2 regions of the Pseudoalteromonas sp. MM17-2 genome follow, and region 2 is predicted to be linked to the other one. Evidence: predicted binding sites of a transcription regulator. Region 2 holds the regulator's gene; the other holds the start of a gene.
The links. The regulator NrdR, encoded in region 2, represses ribonucleotide reductase genes. The targets are predictions, from matches to a motif close to AAACACNANATNTNGTGTTT.
Positions count from the first base shown of each region.

Region 1: nrdA (class 1a ribonucleoside-diphosphate reductase subunit alpha) is a predicted target of NrdR. The motif match lies at 6,305-6,324, and genes of this name have one in related genera.

Region 1 is NZ_JAKRFV010000011.1:48,890-56,214, forward strand. It holds gene MHM93_RS10605 (TonB-dependent receptor) at 1-1,675, opposite strand, end outside; gene MHM93_RS10610 (YaeQ family protein) at 1,827-2,351, shown strand; gene yfaE (class I ribonucleotide reductase maintenance protein YfaE) at 2,348-2,596, opposite strand; gene nrdB (class Ia ribonucleoside-diphosphate reductase subunit beta) at 2,653-3,783, opposite strand; gene nrdA (class 1a ribonucleoside-diphosphate reductase subunit alpha) at 3,853-6,138, opposite strand; gene ubiG (bifunctional 2-polyprenyl-6-hydroxyphenol methylase/3-demethylubiquinol 3-O-methyltransferase UbiG) at 6,657-7,325, opposite strand, start outside.
Region 2 is NZ_JAKRFV010000015.1:18,949-26,273, reverse strand. It holds gene MHM93_RS12720 (error-prone DNA polymerase) at 1-2,108, shown strand, start outside; gene glyA (serine hydroxymethyltransferase) at 2,302-3,558, shown strand; gene nrdR (transcriptional regulator NrdR) at 3,651-4,100, shown strand; gene ribD (bifunctional diaminohydroxyphosphoribosylaminopyrimidine deaminase/5-amino-6-(5-phosphoribosylamino)uracil reductase RibD) at 4,102-5,235, shown strand; gene MHM93_RS12700 (riboflavin synthase) at 5,238-5,894, shown strand; gene ribBA (bifunctional 3,4-dihydroxy-2-butanone-4-phosphate synthase/GTP cyclohydrolase II) at 5,912-7,018, shown strand; gene ribE (6,7-dimethyl-8-ribityllumazine synthase) at 7,118-7,325, shown strand, end outside.

The sequences.
Region 1 (7,325 bases), on a different contig from region 2:
CAGCTAAACTGTAACCTTCTTGGTACTGCCAAATCCCACCTAATGAAAAACTCATGTTTGTTTCATCATACTCGTAAGCGATTAGCTCTGGGTCTTCGAGGTGCTCATCATGATGCTCTTGTTCATGGTCATGACTGTCATGTTCATCTTCATGCTCTGATGTACCAGCTATATCGCTAGACAAACTGTAATCTTCGACGCGAGCACCAAGCTCTAATGTCCAGTCACCAAATTCACGCTCTTCCAGCAAGTACAGGGCGTGTACTCGCGTTTCTGTCGCAGGTGTAAAGGCTTCGGCACCCGAAGCTGCATAGTCAGAGTCAGTGTAGTGATAGCCCAATGTACCGTGCCATTGACCAACGCGATGCTTGGCATTGATGCGTGCTTCATGGGTGGTATTTTCGAATAGGGTACCGATTGTCTGCTCTTCCACTTCAGCGTGTCGGTAGTCTGTATAACCTGCGCGAACGCTCAGTGTTTCTATGATACTGTCGTGGAATGAATAACTTGCTAACGCTTGCCAGCGGTCTTGCTCAACGCGCGCAAATACATTATGGGCTTGCTCTTCGCCGGCATGTTCATCGTGACCGTCATGCTCATCTTCGTGTCCATGCTCTTCATGGCCATGTTCATCGTGTCCGTGCTCTTCATGATCGTGATGGTCATGAGAATGGGCTGGAATTCCGTAGTCGCTCTCAATACGGCCATAAGACAAACCAAGGGTCCAATGATCAGCAACGTAACTGGTGCCTAAATTAACCGTGGCACTATCGATAAAGGTATTATCCACTTTATCGTGAGCCTCTAATTCGCCCTCATGCTCTTGGGTATAAAAACGTGGAGTCTCATAATCATGACCAACACGGTCAGTGCCATCGACATGCACATTAAAGCCATCGTGACCCGCTGCAAACTTACCCGCATAGGTGTTGGTAGTCGATACGGTATCATGGCTGTATTCAGCCGCTCCTTCGTAACCCTCAATACGATCGGTGGGGATACGGTTATCAACGACGTTCACTACACCACCGATAGCACCAGAGCCATACAACAAAGTAGCAGGGCCACGAAGTACTTCTATTTGCTCAGCAGCAATAGACTCGGTGGTCACAGCATGATCTGGGCCGACGCGAGAGGCATCACTGCTGTCTAAACCATTTTGAGTGATCTTTACACGCGGACCATCTAAACCGCGAATGATAGGGCTCGATGCAACAGGGCCGAAATAACTGGCGTTAATGCCCGGGATCCCTTTGAGGGTCTCACCCAATGTTGGTTGCGCGCTATCACGCAGTGCATCGCCGCTCAGTACAGATACTGGCGATACCATGTCGAGGTTATTTTTATCCAGTCCCGAAGCGTAAACAACAACGGTTTCAATTGCGGAGGGGGTGAGGTTGACTTGAACCGTTTGGTCTTGCTCATTAACCGCCACGCGCTTATCAATATAGTCGTCTTTACTGAAATGTAGCTCGCCCGCTGCATCTAGGGTGATTGAAAACTCACCATTGGCATTGGTACGAACGCTTTGCTGTTTACCATGGTAGTGGACAATAACGTTTTCGATGGGTTGTTGTTGAGGGTCGATAACGGTTCCGGTCACAGTGCCCGCGAGCGCATTGGGCGCACTCAGTAGCGCGGCAATAGTGAGAGAAAGAGGCGCAGGTTTGAACATAAGAATACTTCCAGTTACTGACATTGGCTATAATATAACATTAGCAAATCAATAAACTCAACAATGTTATACTATAACCTCCAGTTTATTCGTTGTTACCCTGCGCCTTGCTCTATACTTACTAAGTATCAAGGATCAGGAAGCGGGACTTATGAGCGATAAAGGAAGGGTGTTTAAAGCACACTTTACAATTAATGATAACGTTCATCACTGCCAATTGAATGAGCATTTTACAACCGCGCGGCGAGATAACGAATCCCTGCATCACTTTATTCTACGACTGCTTGGATTTTGCTTATTTGCTTATCGCCATGACCTTAGGTTATGTGACGCCCGTGAAAAACCACAGCGTGATGTTTATGCCAAAAATGACTTCGATGATTATGAGCTGGTTATCGAAGTGTTTACAGGTGATATTAAGGTCTTAAATAAGCTATATCGCGAGGCTCAACAATTATATGTGATCACCGTAATGCCAGTTGATAGTGAGCTACAGCACTGGTTACTAGCACATCAGCGAGTTGAGCTAATTGCTATCGAAAACGCTTTTATTACGCGCCTAGAGGCCATGTTGGCGCGCTCTTTGGCATGGCATGTGAGTGTTGACAGTGATGAAATTAGCATTACTGCCAATGATGTATTTGTTCGTTCAGCTCTGCAGGTGAGTTGGTTTTAGTCGTCAAAACTTATTGCAATGTCGCCTTCAGGGGTGGAGCAACACAGCAATATTTCACCATCACGAATAAAAGCAAGCGGCTCGTGGCGATACACCACGCTGCCTTGACATAGCTTGGCTCGACAAGCGCCGCAAAACCCTTCACGGCATTGATATGGCGCATCGACACCTTGACTTTCTAGGCTATGTAACAAGCTGGGGCTCTGCTCTGGGTGAAGCAAGGCCTGGCCATTAAGTGTGATGATAGCGGGTTTGTTAGACACGATGAGGAAGAGTAGGGGCCAAAGAGGCCCCACTTATATTAAAGGTCAAAGTCACCAAAATCGTTAGCATCCACTTGCGAATCGATTTGGCCAACTAAGTAAGAGCTGATTTCCGCTTCTTGCGGAGCGACTTGCACGTTATCAGATACCAACCAAGCATTGATCCATGGGATCGGATTGCTTTGAGTTTCAAATTGAGTTGGCAAGCCCACCGCGCTCATACGCACATTGGTAATGTACTCAACGTACTGACAGAGAATGTCTTTGTTGAGCCCTATCATAGAGCCATCTTTGAAGAGATATTCAGCCCACTCTTTTTCTTGTTGCGCTGCATCGACAAACATCGCAATGGCTTGTTCGCGGCACTCGGCTGCTACCTCTGCCATTTGCGGGTCGTCCTTACCTTCTTGCATAATATTGAGCATGTGCTGCGTACCAGAGAGGTGCAAGGCTTCATCACGAGCGATAAGCTTAATGATTTTTGCATTGCCTTCCATCAGCTCACGCTCTGCAAACGCAAACGAGCATGCAAACGACACATAGAAGCGAATGGCTTCAAGAATATTCACCGACATCATCGCTAAGTACAAACGTTTTTTAAGCTCGTACAGGCTCACATCAATGACATCGCCGTTAACGGTGTGCTGACCTTCGCCGTACAGGTTATAAATTGATGTTAAGTGGATTAAGTCATCATAGTAACGAGTCACCGCGTCGGCACGTTCATTGATTTTGTCATTGGTGACAATGTCATCAAAAATAAGCTCAGGGGATTGCGTTACATTGCGAATGATATGAGTGTATGAGCGACTGTGAATAGTCTCACTGAACGCCCATGTTTCTATCCAGGTCTCCAACTCGGGTAGCGACACGATAGGCAGCAAGGCAACGTTGGGTGAGCGTCCTTGAACACTGTCTAGCAGGGTTTGGTATTTCAGGTTACTCAAGAAAATGTGACGTTCATGATCGGGCAATGATTGAAAATCAACACGGTCTTTGCTGACATCCACTTCTTCCGGGCGCCAAAAGAAAGACAGTTGCTTTTCAATTAACTTCTCAAAAATAGGGTACTTCTGCTGGTCGTAACGTGACACATTCACCGTTTGCCCAAAAAACATCGGTTCTTTTAATTGGTCGTTATGATTACGGCTAAAAGTGGTGTATGACATAGTCGTGGGGTCTCAATCTACTTGGTAGAACAACAAAGGAATGCGGCTGTACACAGCCGCATGCTGTAATTATATTTTACACGCGCCGCCTTCACAGCCGTCATCGGCTTGTTCTGGCTTAAGCTCGTCTTGCGAGTCAGCTGCACCATCACGAGTGTTATGGTAGTACAACGTTTTGACGCCAAGCTTGTACGCGGTCAATAAGTCTTTAAGCAGTAACTTCATAGGTACTTTACCGCCTTCGAACTTGTTTGGATCATAGTTGGTATTGGCTGAAATCGTTTGATCAACGAACTTCTGCATAATGCCAACAAGTTGCAGGTAGCCATCGTTAGAAGGGATATCCCAAAGTAACTCGTACTGCTCTTTCAAACGCTCATATTCAGGCACTACCTGCTTCAAAATACCGTCTTTAGATGCTTTAACGCTGATGTGCCCACGCGGCGGCTCGATGCCGTTCGTGGCATTAGAAATCTGCGATGAGGTCTCTGAAGGCATTAACGCTGATAGCGTCGAGTTACGCATACCATGGGTTTTAATGCTTTCGCGTAGTCCATCCCAATCAAGGTGTAACGGCTCGTCACATACACTATCGAGATCCTTCTTATAAGTATCGATAGGCATAATGCCTTGAGCATAGGTTGTTTCGTTAAACTTAGGACAAGCGCCTTTTTCTTTCGCTAACTCATTTGACGCTTTCATTAAGTAATATTGAATCGCCTCAAAAGTTTTGTGTGTTAGCGCGTTGGCACTGCCATCGGAATAACGTTTGCCATTTTTAGCTAAGTAATAGGCAAAGTTAATGACGCCAATACCCAAAGTACGACGGCCCATGGTGGCGTTATACGCAGCAGGAACAGGGTACTCTTGGTAATCCAACAGGCTATCAAGGGCGCGGACACCTAGTTCGGCCAGCTCTTCGAGCTCGTCGAGTGAATTAATAGCACCGAGGTTAAATGCCGATAGCGTACACAAGGCAATTTCGCCTTCTTCGTCCATAACATTATTCATCGGTTTAGTCGGCAGCGCGATTTCTAAACATAAATTAGATTGGCGAATAGGCGCGACTTTAGCATCGAACGGGCTGTGAGTATTACAGTGATCCACGTTTTGCAGATAGATGCGCCCAGTGCTGGCACGCTCTTGCAAAAACATCGAAAACAGCTCAATGGCCTTGATACGTTTTTTGCGAATACTGTCGTCTTGTTCGTACTGCACATAAAGCTGTTCGAACTTTTCTTGGTCTTCGAAAAAGGCATCGTACAAGCCTGGCACATCCGATGGACTGAATAAGGTAATGTGGCCGTCTTTAATGAGTCGGGTATACATCAACTTATTAAACTGCACACCATAATCTAGATGGCGTACCCGGTTGTCATCGACACCTCGGTTATTTTTTAAGACCAGCAGATTTTCCACTTCCAAGTGCCACAGTGGGTAGAAGAGTGTGGCTGCGCCGCCGCGTACTCCACCTTGAGAGCAGCTTTTTACTGCCGTTTGGAAGTGCTTATAAAATGGGATACAGCCTGTATGGTAGGCTTCACCGTTGCGGATTGGGCTGCCTAGGGCACGAATGCGTCCGGCGTTAATACCAATACCGGCACGCTGTGATACGTATTTAACGATTGCAGAAGAAGTCGCGTTAATGGAATCTAGGCTATCGTCACACTCAATCAGTACGCATGAGCTAAATTGACGAGTCGGTGTGCGCACACCCGACATAATCGGTGTTGGCAACGAAATTTTGAATGTAGAAACGGCATCGTAAAAGCGCTTAACATAGTCAAGACGCGTTTCTTTTGGGTATTCAGAGAATAAGCTGGCAGCCACTAATACATATAAAAATTGCGCGCTCTCGTAAATGTCGCCAGTCACACGGTTTTGGACTAGGTATTTACCTTCCAACTGCTTTACTGCGGCGTAGCTGAAGTTTAAGTCTCGGCTATGATCAATAAAGGCATCCATTTGCTCGAACTCAGACTGAGTGTAATCAGTGAGTAAATGTTGATCGTAGCGTTTATCTTCAACGAGCTTAACTACGTGATCATACAGCTTCGGTGGCTCAAATTGGCCATAAGCTTTCTTTCTTAGATGGAAGATAGCAAGGCGAGCTGCCAAAAACTGATAGTCAGGAGTGTCTTTTGAGATCAGATCTGCTGCTGACTTAATGATTGTCTCATGAATGTCTTCGGTGCGGATACCGTCATAGAACTGAATATGGGACTTAAGTTCAACTTGTGAGACAGATACATTATTCAGACCTTCTGCCGCCCAAGTAATAACGCGATGGATTTTATCTAAATCCAGCGCTTCCTTACGTCCGTCGCGTTTACTAACAGATAGCTGTTGGTTCATAGTTATTGCCCGTATTTATAATTAGTTGTCTTAGCGCACGGCTGAGAAATACGTGTTGCCGCCCGTATTTACATCAGCGGATGTTACTTTACTGCCAGGATAGTGCTTCGCTATCACCTATTTATGAGTACAGCAGATTAAAGCACGGCCTAATTGGCCAAGATTTAAACACTATATATGGTGTTTTCATCACAGCGACTCACAAGATAGTGGGGTAGCGATGCTTTTGCAAGAGGCGCATACCTTGACAATCTGTGGATAACTACAAGGGGTTAGTGATCGTTAACCTTATAGCATTTTTAAAGCTGTATTTAGATGAAAATCAACGCCAAAAAAAACAATTTAAACGAAATTTTTGTACCGATAGCGACTGATTTTTTTATCATCAATACGCTTAAATTGTATTCGTGACGATCATTTTAAATCACTATATCTGGTGTTCAAAAATTAACAAGCCACCAGATATAGTGTATTCGTCATCCGCGAATTTGCCAATACAATGCGCGGATCATTTTCGATCACAGCAATTTTTCGAAGTGTAATAAATAGTTAACGCTAACGTCGTTATTAAGGGTAAATTGTTTTGTCAGCGGGTTATAACTTAAGCCGGCGCTGTGACGCACTTTGAGTCCCTGTTGCTCAGCCCACGTTATAAGTTGCGAGGGGCGAATAAATTTACTATGGTCGTGCGTACCTTCAGGAACCATTTTTAGCACCTTCTCCGCTCCCACTATTGCCAGCAAATAGGCTTTAGTGGTTTTATTGAGCGTAGAGAAATACACATTTGCTCCTGGTTTAGCGAGGCGGGCGGCGGCGGCAATAACCGACTCGGGTTCAGGCACATGCTCAAGCATTTCCATACAAGTGACCACATCAAACTGTTCACTGTGGTGTTCGCTAAATGCTTCGGCAGTGCTTAACTGATAATCCACTTTTACCCCAGACTCCAGCGCGTGCAGCTTCGCTACATTGAGTGGCTCTTGGCCCATATCAATTCCCGTGACTTGAGCGCCAAGCTTGGCCATGCTCTCAGCTAAAATTCCGCCTCCGCAGCCTATATCCACGGCCTGCTTCTGCGCCAGTCCTTGTGCGTGCTGGGCGATGAAATCCAGTCGCAGAGGGTTGATATCGTGCAGTGGTTTGAATTCGCCGTCGAAATCCCACCAACGTTCGGCAATGGCTTCAAA
Region 2 (7,325 bases):
TTGCCAAAAGTCGCGATATTCTTTATCAAGGGCGAGGCTCAGCGGCCAACTCCGTGGTGTGCTATTGCTTGGAGATCACGGCGGTAGACCCTCGACAAATTGATGTATTGTTTGAACGCTTTATTTCCAAGGAGCGCAATGAGCCCCCGGATATTGACGTCGACTTCGAACATCAGCGCCGAGAAGAAGTGTTTCAATATATTTACCGCAAATATGGGCGGCAGCGAGCTGCTTTAGCTGCAACGGTGATCACCTATCGTTTGAAAAGTGCCATTCGTGATGTTGGCAAGGCGTTAGGGTTTAGTGAAACACAACTGGATTACTATATTAAGCAGCTAAATCATCGCCATGGCAGCGAGCAATGGCAGGCGCAACTGATCAAGCTTGGCCTTGACCCGGATGTGGCCATTAACCAACATTTTTTCCGCTTAGTGGATGAAATTCGCGGCTTTCCTCGGCATTTATCCCAGCATGTGGGTGGCTTTGTGATCTCGCAAGGTCCGCTGCATGAGCTAGTGCCAGTGGAAAATGCGGCAATGGCCGAGCGCACCGTGATTCAGTGGGATAAAGATGACCTTGAAAGCCTCGCCTTATTAAAAGTCGATGTACTTGCCTTGGGTATGCTCAGTGCTATACACCGCTGCTTCAAGTTACTGGCGCAACATTACCAACACTGTATCAGCATTGCCGATATTACCCGCCTTGGCGATGATCCTCAGGTGTTTGCGATGTTACAACGCGCCGATACCGTCGGGGTATTCCAAATTGAATCGCGCGCACAAATGAGCATGTTGCCAAGGCTTAAACCACGGTGTTACTACGACTTAGTGATTCAAATTGCCATTGTACGCCCTGGGCCCATTCAGGGGGATATGGTACACCCATTTCTAAAACGCCGTGATGGTACAGAGACCATTGCTTACCCCTCTAAAGAAGTTGAGCAAGTCCTTAAGCGCACTTTAGGGGTGCCGATATTTCAAGAGCAAGTGATAAAAATTGCCATGGTCGCTGCGGGCTTCAGTGGTGGTGAAGCCGACCAGCTACGTCGGGCCATGGCTAAATGGAAACGTGATGGCGAGCTGACTCAGTTTAAACGTAAACTCATCACTGGCATGTTAGCGCGCGGGTACGAGCAGCAATTTGCTGAGCGTATCTATCAACAAATTTGTGGTTTTGGCGAATATGGCTTTCCCGAGTCGCATTCGGCGAGCTTTGCGGTGCTGGCCTATGTCTCTGCTTACTTAAAATATTATTACCCGAGTGCGTTTTTCTGTGCCTTAGCAAACAGCTTACCCATGGGCTTTTATTCATTAGACCAGCTCATGCAGGACGCTCGACGTCACCAGGTTACGGTGTTGCCCGTTGATATCAACACCTCAGTGTGGGAGCACCAGCTGGTACGCCAAGGGCAAAGTTTCGCGATACGCTTAGGGCTGCGTTGCGTTAAAGGGTTTCGTCAGCAAAGTGCGCAACAGCTCGTTAAACAACGGCCAATAGCCGGATACAGCAGCGTCAGTGAGCTGTATCAAAGCGGCTTACGCGAGGTGGAATTAGAAGCGTTAGCGAGCAGCAATGCACTCGCGAGCATAGCGCAAGATCGCTTTAATAGCCGCTGGCAGATTATCGACAAACAACAGCGGTTACCGCTCTTTGGTGAACAGAGCGATGCATTGCCATTAGCACCGCCAAGTAAGTTACAGGATACCCTAGAAGATTATGCCAGTATGGGGGTCAATATGGGCGCGCATCCACTGTGTTATTTACGCGCCGAAGGGGGATTACAGCACGCAAAAACCGCCCAGCAATTGCGTCTTTGTCGCAGTGGCGCCAGTGTCACTATTGCTGGCTTGGTCACTGGACGGCAATCACCAGGCAGTGCCGCCGGGGTGACATTTCTAACCTTGGAAGATGAAACCGGCAACACCAATGTCGTGGTGTGGCAGGCAACGGCGAAGGCCCAGCAACAAGCCTTTCTAACCGCACGTTTATTGGAAGTGAAAGGGGTAATAGAAAACCACCAAGGGGTGATCCATGTGATTGCTGGGCGGCTTATTGATCATAGTGACAAGTTACCGGCATTGATACTGAAAAGCCGATTTTTTCATTAGCAATAAAAATAAAACAGTTATTTTTTATTTGTTTTTATTATGTTTTGGATTTAAAAATATCATTCTTTTAGGGCTGTGAAAAAAATTCAATCCTTGTTTAAATAAGCTCACACATCCTTGATAGGCAAATGCGCGGTTTGCGCGTACAATAACACCTTTCAAATCGACAATTACGTTGCACCTAGGAGACAGCATGTTAGAACGTAGCATGAACATTGCAGACTTTGATCCAGAACTTGCCAAAGCGATGGGCGATGAGGTTTCTCGTCAAGAAGAGCATATTGAGCTTATTGCCTCGGAAAACTACTGTAGTCCACGCGTACTTGAAGCGCAGGGCTCACAGCTTACCAATAAATATGCCGAAGGCTATCCGGGCAAACGCTACTACGGTGGTTGTGAGCACGTCGACGTTGTTGAGCAATTGGCGATTGACCGTGCTAACGAGCTGTTTGGCACTGAGTATGCAAACGTGCAACCGCATGCCGGCTCGCAAGCTAATGCCGCAGTGTTTCAAGCGCTACTTCAGCCACACGACACTGTACTAGGCATGAGCTTAGCTCATGGCGGTCACTTAACTCATGGTGCACATGTAAACTTCTCAGGCAAAACCTACAATGCCATTCAATATGGTTTGAATGAGCAAACCGGTGAGATCGATTACGATCAAGTTGAAGCCCTTGCCCTTGAGCACAAGCCAAAGATGATCATTGGTGGTTTCTCAGCTTATTCTGGTATCGTTGATTGGCAGCGTTTCCGCGAGATTGCCGATAAAGTCGGTGCTTACTTATTCGTAGATATGGCACACGTAGCCGGCCTTATCGCTGCCGGTGTGTACCCAAGTCCAGTGCCTTACGCACATGTGATCACCACCACCACACACAAAACGCTAGCGGGCCCACGCGGCGGTTTGATCATCTCTAATTGTGGTGATGAAGATATTTATAAGAAGCTTAACAGCGCGGTTTTCCCAGGCGGTCAAGGTGGCCCACTGTGTCACGTTATTGCAGCCAAAGCGGTGGCTTTCAAAGAAGCACTACAGCCAGAATTTAAAGCATACCAGCAACAGGTTGTGGCTAACGCACAAGCAATGGTATCAGTGTTACAAGAGCGCGGTTATAAAGTGGTATCAGGAAAAACAGACAACCACCTATTCCTGCTTGATTTAATCGATAAAGACATTACCGGTAAAGATGCTGATGCAGCACTCGGTAACGCCAATATCACGGTGAATAAGAACTCAGTACCGAATGACCCACGTTCACCCTTTGTCACTTCTGGTTTACGTCTTGGTTCACCAGCGATTACTCGCCGTGGCTTTAAAGAAGCAGAAGCGAAAGAGCTTGCTGGCTGGATCTGCGATGTACTTGATAACATCGAAAGCACTGATGTTCAGGCAAAAGTGAAAGAGCAAGTGAAAGCGATCTGTGCTAAGTTTCCAGTGTATGCCTAAGCTGCACTAAATAGCCATTAGGCAAACATTTGTGTATGATAAAGGCCGCAAAAATAGCGGCCTTTTTGTTTTCTACAGGAACCCCAGTCACTATGCATTGTCCTTTTTGCAGCGCCAAAGATACCAAGGTTATCGACTCCCGATTAGTGGGCGGCGGCCATCAGGTTCGACGCCGTCGCGAATGCATTGATTGCCATGAACGTTTCACTACTTTTGAAGGCGCCGAGTTGGTGATGCCGCGCGTGATTAAACGGGACGGCTCACGTGAACCATTCAACGAAGATAAGCTCCTAAACGGCTTACATCGTGCCTTAGAAAGGCGGCCGGTGAAAACCGAGCAGGTTGATGAGGTGGTGCATCAAATCAAATCGCAAATTCGAGCGACCGGTGAGCGAGAGGTCAGCTCTTTGCTTATTGGCGAGTGTATTATGGAAGCGCTGAAAGGGCTGGATAAAGTGGCCTATGTGCGCTTTGCATCGGTGTACCGCTCGTTTGAAGATATCCGTGAATTTGGCGAAGAAATCGCCCGCCTAGGGGATTAATATGAGCTTCAGTGCACAAGATGAGCACTTTATGCGCCGCGCTATTGCCTTAGCCTGGCAGGGGCGTTTTACCACCACCCCCAATCCGAATGTGGGCTGCGTGTTGGTTAAAGATGATAAGGTGATTGGCGAAGGCTTTCACATTCAGGCGGGGACGCCGCACGCAGAAATTCATGCCTTAAATGCCGCTGCAGAAAATGCCGAGGGAGCCACCGCATATGTGACCTTAGAGCCGTGCAGCCATACCGGCCGCACCGGCCCTTGTGCTGGCGCCTTGATAGCCGCCAAAGTTGCTAAAGTAGTGTGTGCTATGCAAGACCCTAATCCGCAAGTCAGTGGCCGGGGCATGGCGATGCTTGAGGCCGCTGGCATCGACGTTGAGTATGGTTTGCTCGGTGCCCAAGCCGAAGCGCTTAATACCGGCTTTTTAAAACGTATGCGTACTCAGCGCCCGTTTGTCACCTGCAAACTAGCAGCCAGCATTGATGGCAAAACGGCGCTCGCCAATGGCCAAAGTAAATGGATTACTTGCAGTGACGCCCGTGCTGATGTGCATAGCCTGCGAGCGCAACATTGCGCCATTGTCTCGGGAGCCGATACGGTAATAAGCGACAATGCGCAATTAAATGTGCGCCTAAGCGAACAGCAACTTGCCGATTACCCGCTGGCGCAAGTGCGCCAACCGGTGCGGGTGATTATCGACAGTCGCTACCGGCTCACACCCGATTTAGCGTTAATGCAGACACCCGGTAAGATTATTATCGTGCGCTCACGCACAGCACCTGCGCTTGATAAAGTGCAGCAATGGCCCAACAATGTAACCGAGTTGTATGTTGCCGGGGATAACGATGGCCATGTAGATTTAGACGCGTTACTCACGCAACTGGCTGCAGATGATATTAACTCGCTGTGGCTTGAAGGAGGCGCGACCCTAGCGGGGGCCTTTGCGAAGCAGCAGCTTGTTGATCGTTATGTGGTTTATTTGGCCCCTAAACTCATGGGCCAAGGTGCCAAAGGGCTGGTGAACATAGGCCCATTTGCCGATATGAACGACATTGAACAGATGCAATTTAGCGATATGCGCCCCATAGGCGAAGATGTGCGCCTTACCCTAGATAAAAGAGCAGTGGAATAGCCATGTTTACAGGCATTATAGAAGCAACCGGAACCTTAAGTTCACTCACTCTTGTTGATGGCGATTTAAAAGTGCGCGTCAGCAGCGATAGCCTCAACATGGACGATGTGGCCTTGGGTGACAGCATTGCCACGAATGGCGTTTGCCTTACGGTGACACAAAAATTCAGTGATGGGTTCAGTGCCGATGTATCGCGCGAAACCTTATCACTTACACGCTTTGCGCATTACCAGCAAGGCCAACGTGTTAATCTTGAAAAGGCGCTGCAGCCATTATCAAGGTTAGGGGGTCATTTGGTTTCTGGGCACGTAGACGGCATTGCCGAAGTGGTTGATGTGCGTAGCAACGCCCGCGCAATTGAATATTGGCTGCAAACCGACGCCGAACTGATGAAGTATATTCCCTATAAAGGTTCGGTGTGTATTGATGGTGCCAGTCTGACCGTCAACGAGGTTCATGGTAGCCGCTTTAAGTTGACCATTGTGCCGCATACTTTAGAGCAAACCACGATTGCAGATTTTCAAGTGGGCACCCAGGTTAACCTTGAGGTTGACCAAATAGCTCGCTATTTAGAGCGCCTAATTAATGGTGCCAAGGCTGAGCAGCCTCAATCCTCAGTTTCCGAGAGCTTGCTGGCGCAAGCTGGATTTATAAAATAAACGATAATGGGCAAGATATGAGTTTAAACACCGCAGCGGAGATCATCGACGACATTAAAAATGGCAAGATGGTTATCCTCATGGATGATGAAGATCGTGAAAACGAAGGCGATCTCATTATCGCCGCCGAACACATCAGCGCCGATGCCATTAATTTCATGGCCACCTATGGCCGAGGCCTTATTTGCTTGACGCTTACCCAAGCGCGTTGTGAACAATTGGCACTGCCGTTGATGGTCAGTAATAATGGCGCGCAATTCTCAACCAACTTTACCTTGTCCATTGAAGCGGCAAAAGGGGTGACAACCGGTATTTCGGCCGCAGATCGTGCCCGCACGGTACAAGCCGCCGTCGCCAAAGGGGCAGTGCCAGAAGACATCGTCCAGCCGGGGCATATTTTCCCCATCATGGCGCAGCCAGGCGGCGTACTGACGCGTGCAGGGCACACTGAAGCTGGCTGCGATTTAGCACGCCTTGCGGGCCTTGAGCCGTCCTCGGTTATCGTCGAAATCCTGAACCCCGATGGCACCATGGCGCGTCGTCCGCAACTCGAAGTCTTTGCTAAAGAGCATGGCATAAAAATGGGCACTATTGCCGATTTAATCGAGTACCGTAACCTCAATGAAACCACCATCGAGCAAGTGGCGAAGTGTAAACTACCAACACAGTACGGTGAGTTTGATCTAGTTACCTACAAAGACACCATTGATGGTCAGCTGCACTATGCGATGATCAAAGGTGATATCAGCGACCCAACCTTAGTACGGGTGCATTTACAAAGCACTTTTAACGATATTTTACTTTCCGATCGAGGCGCGGATCGCAGTTGGACATTGTCTAACGCCATGGCCTATATCGCCGAACATGATGGTGTGTTGGTTATCCTTGGTAAGCAAGAGCGCAGTGAAGATATCGAAGCCATGGTTAAGGCCTTTGCTTTGGAAGATGCTGGCGAAAGTGCCAACCACCGTAAAATCCAGGGGACATCGCGCACCGTGGGCATCGGCTCGCAAATCTTAGCGGATTTAGGCATCACCAAAATGCGCTTAATGAGCATGCCGAAGAAGTATCATGCGCTGTCAGGTTTCCACCTTGAGGTGGTTGACTACGTACAGCCAGAATAAGCAGCTATTTTTTTTCAATTATGCTATGATGCGCGGCAATTTTGCGATACCCGCATTTCGCCGGCATCACGCCTTGGCAGAATCAATTAAGGTTTACAGATGAAAATTATTGAAGGTAACAAGTTTGCACCGGGCAAAAAATTTGCCATCGTGATTTCGCGTTTTAACGACTACATTGGTCGCAGTTTATTGGACGGCGCAGTCGATGAGCTAAAGCGCACAGGTAACGTCAGCGATGATGATATTACCGTGGTGTATGTGCCGGGTGCGGTTGAGTTACCTCTTGCTGCCAAGCGCATTGCCGCCA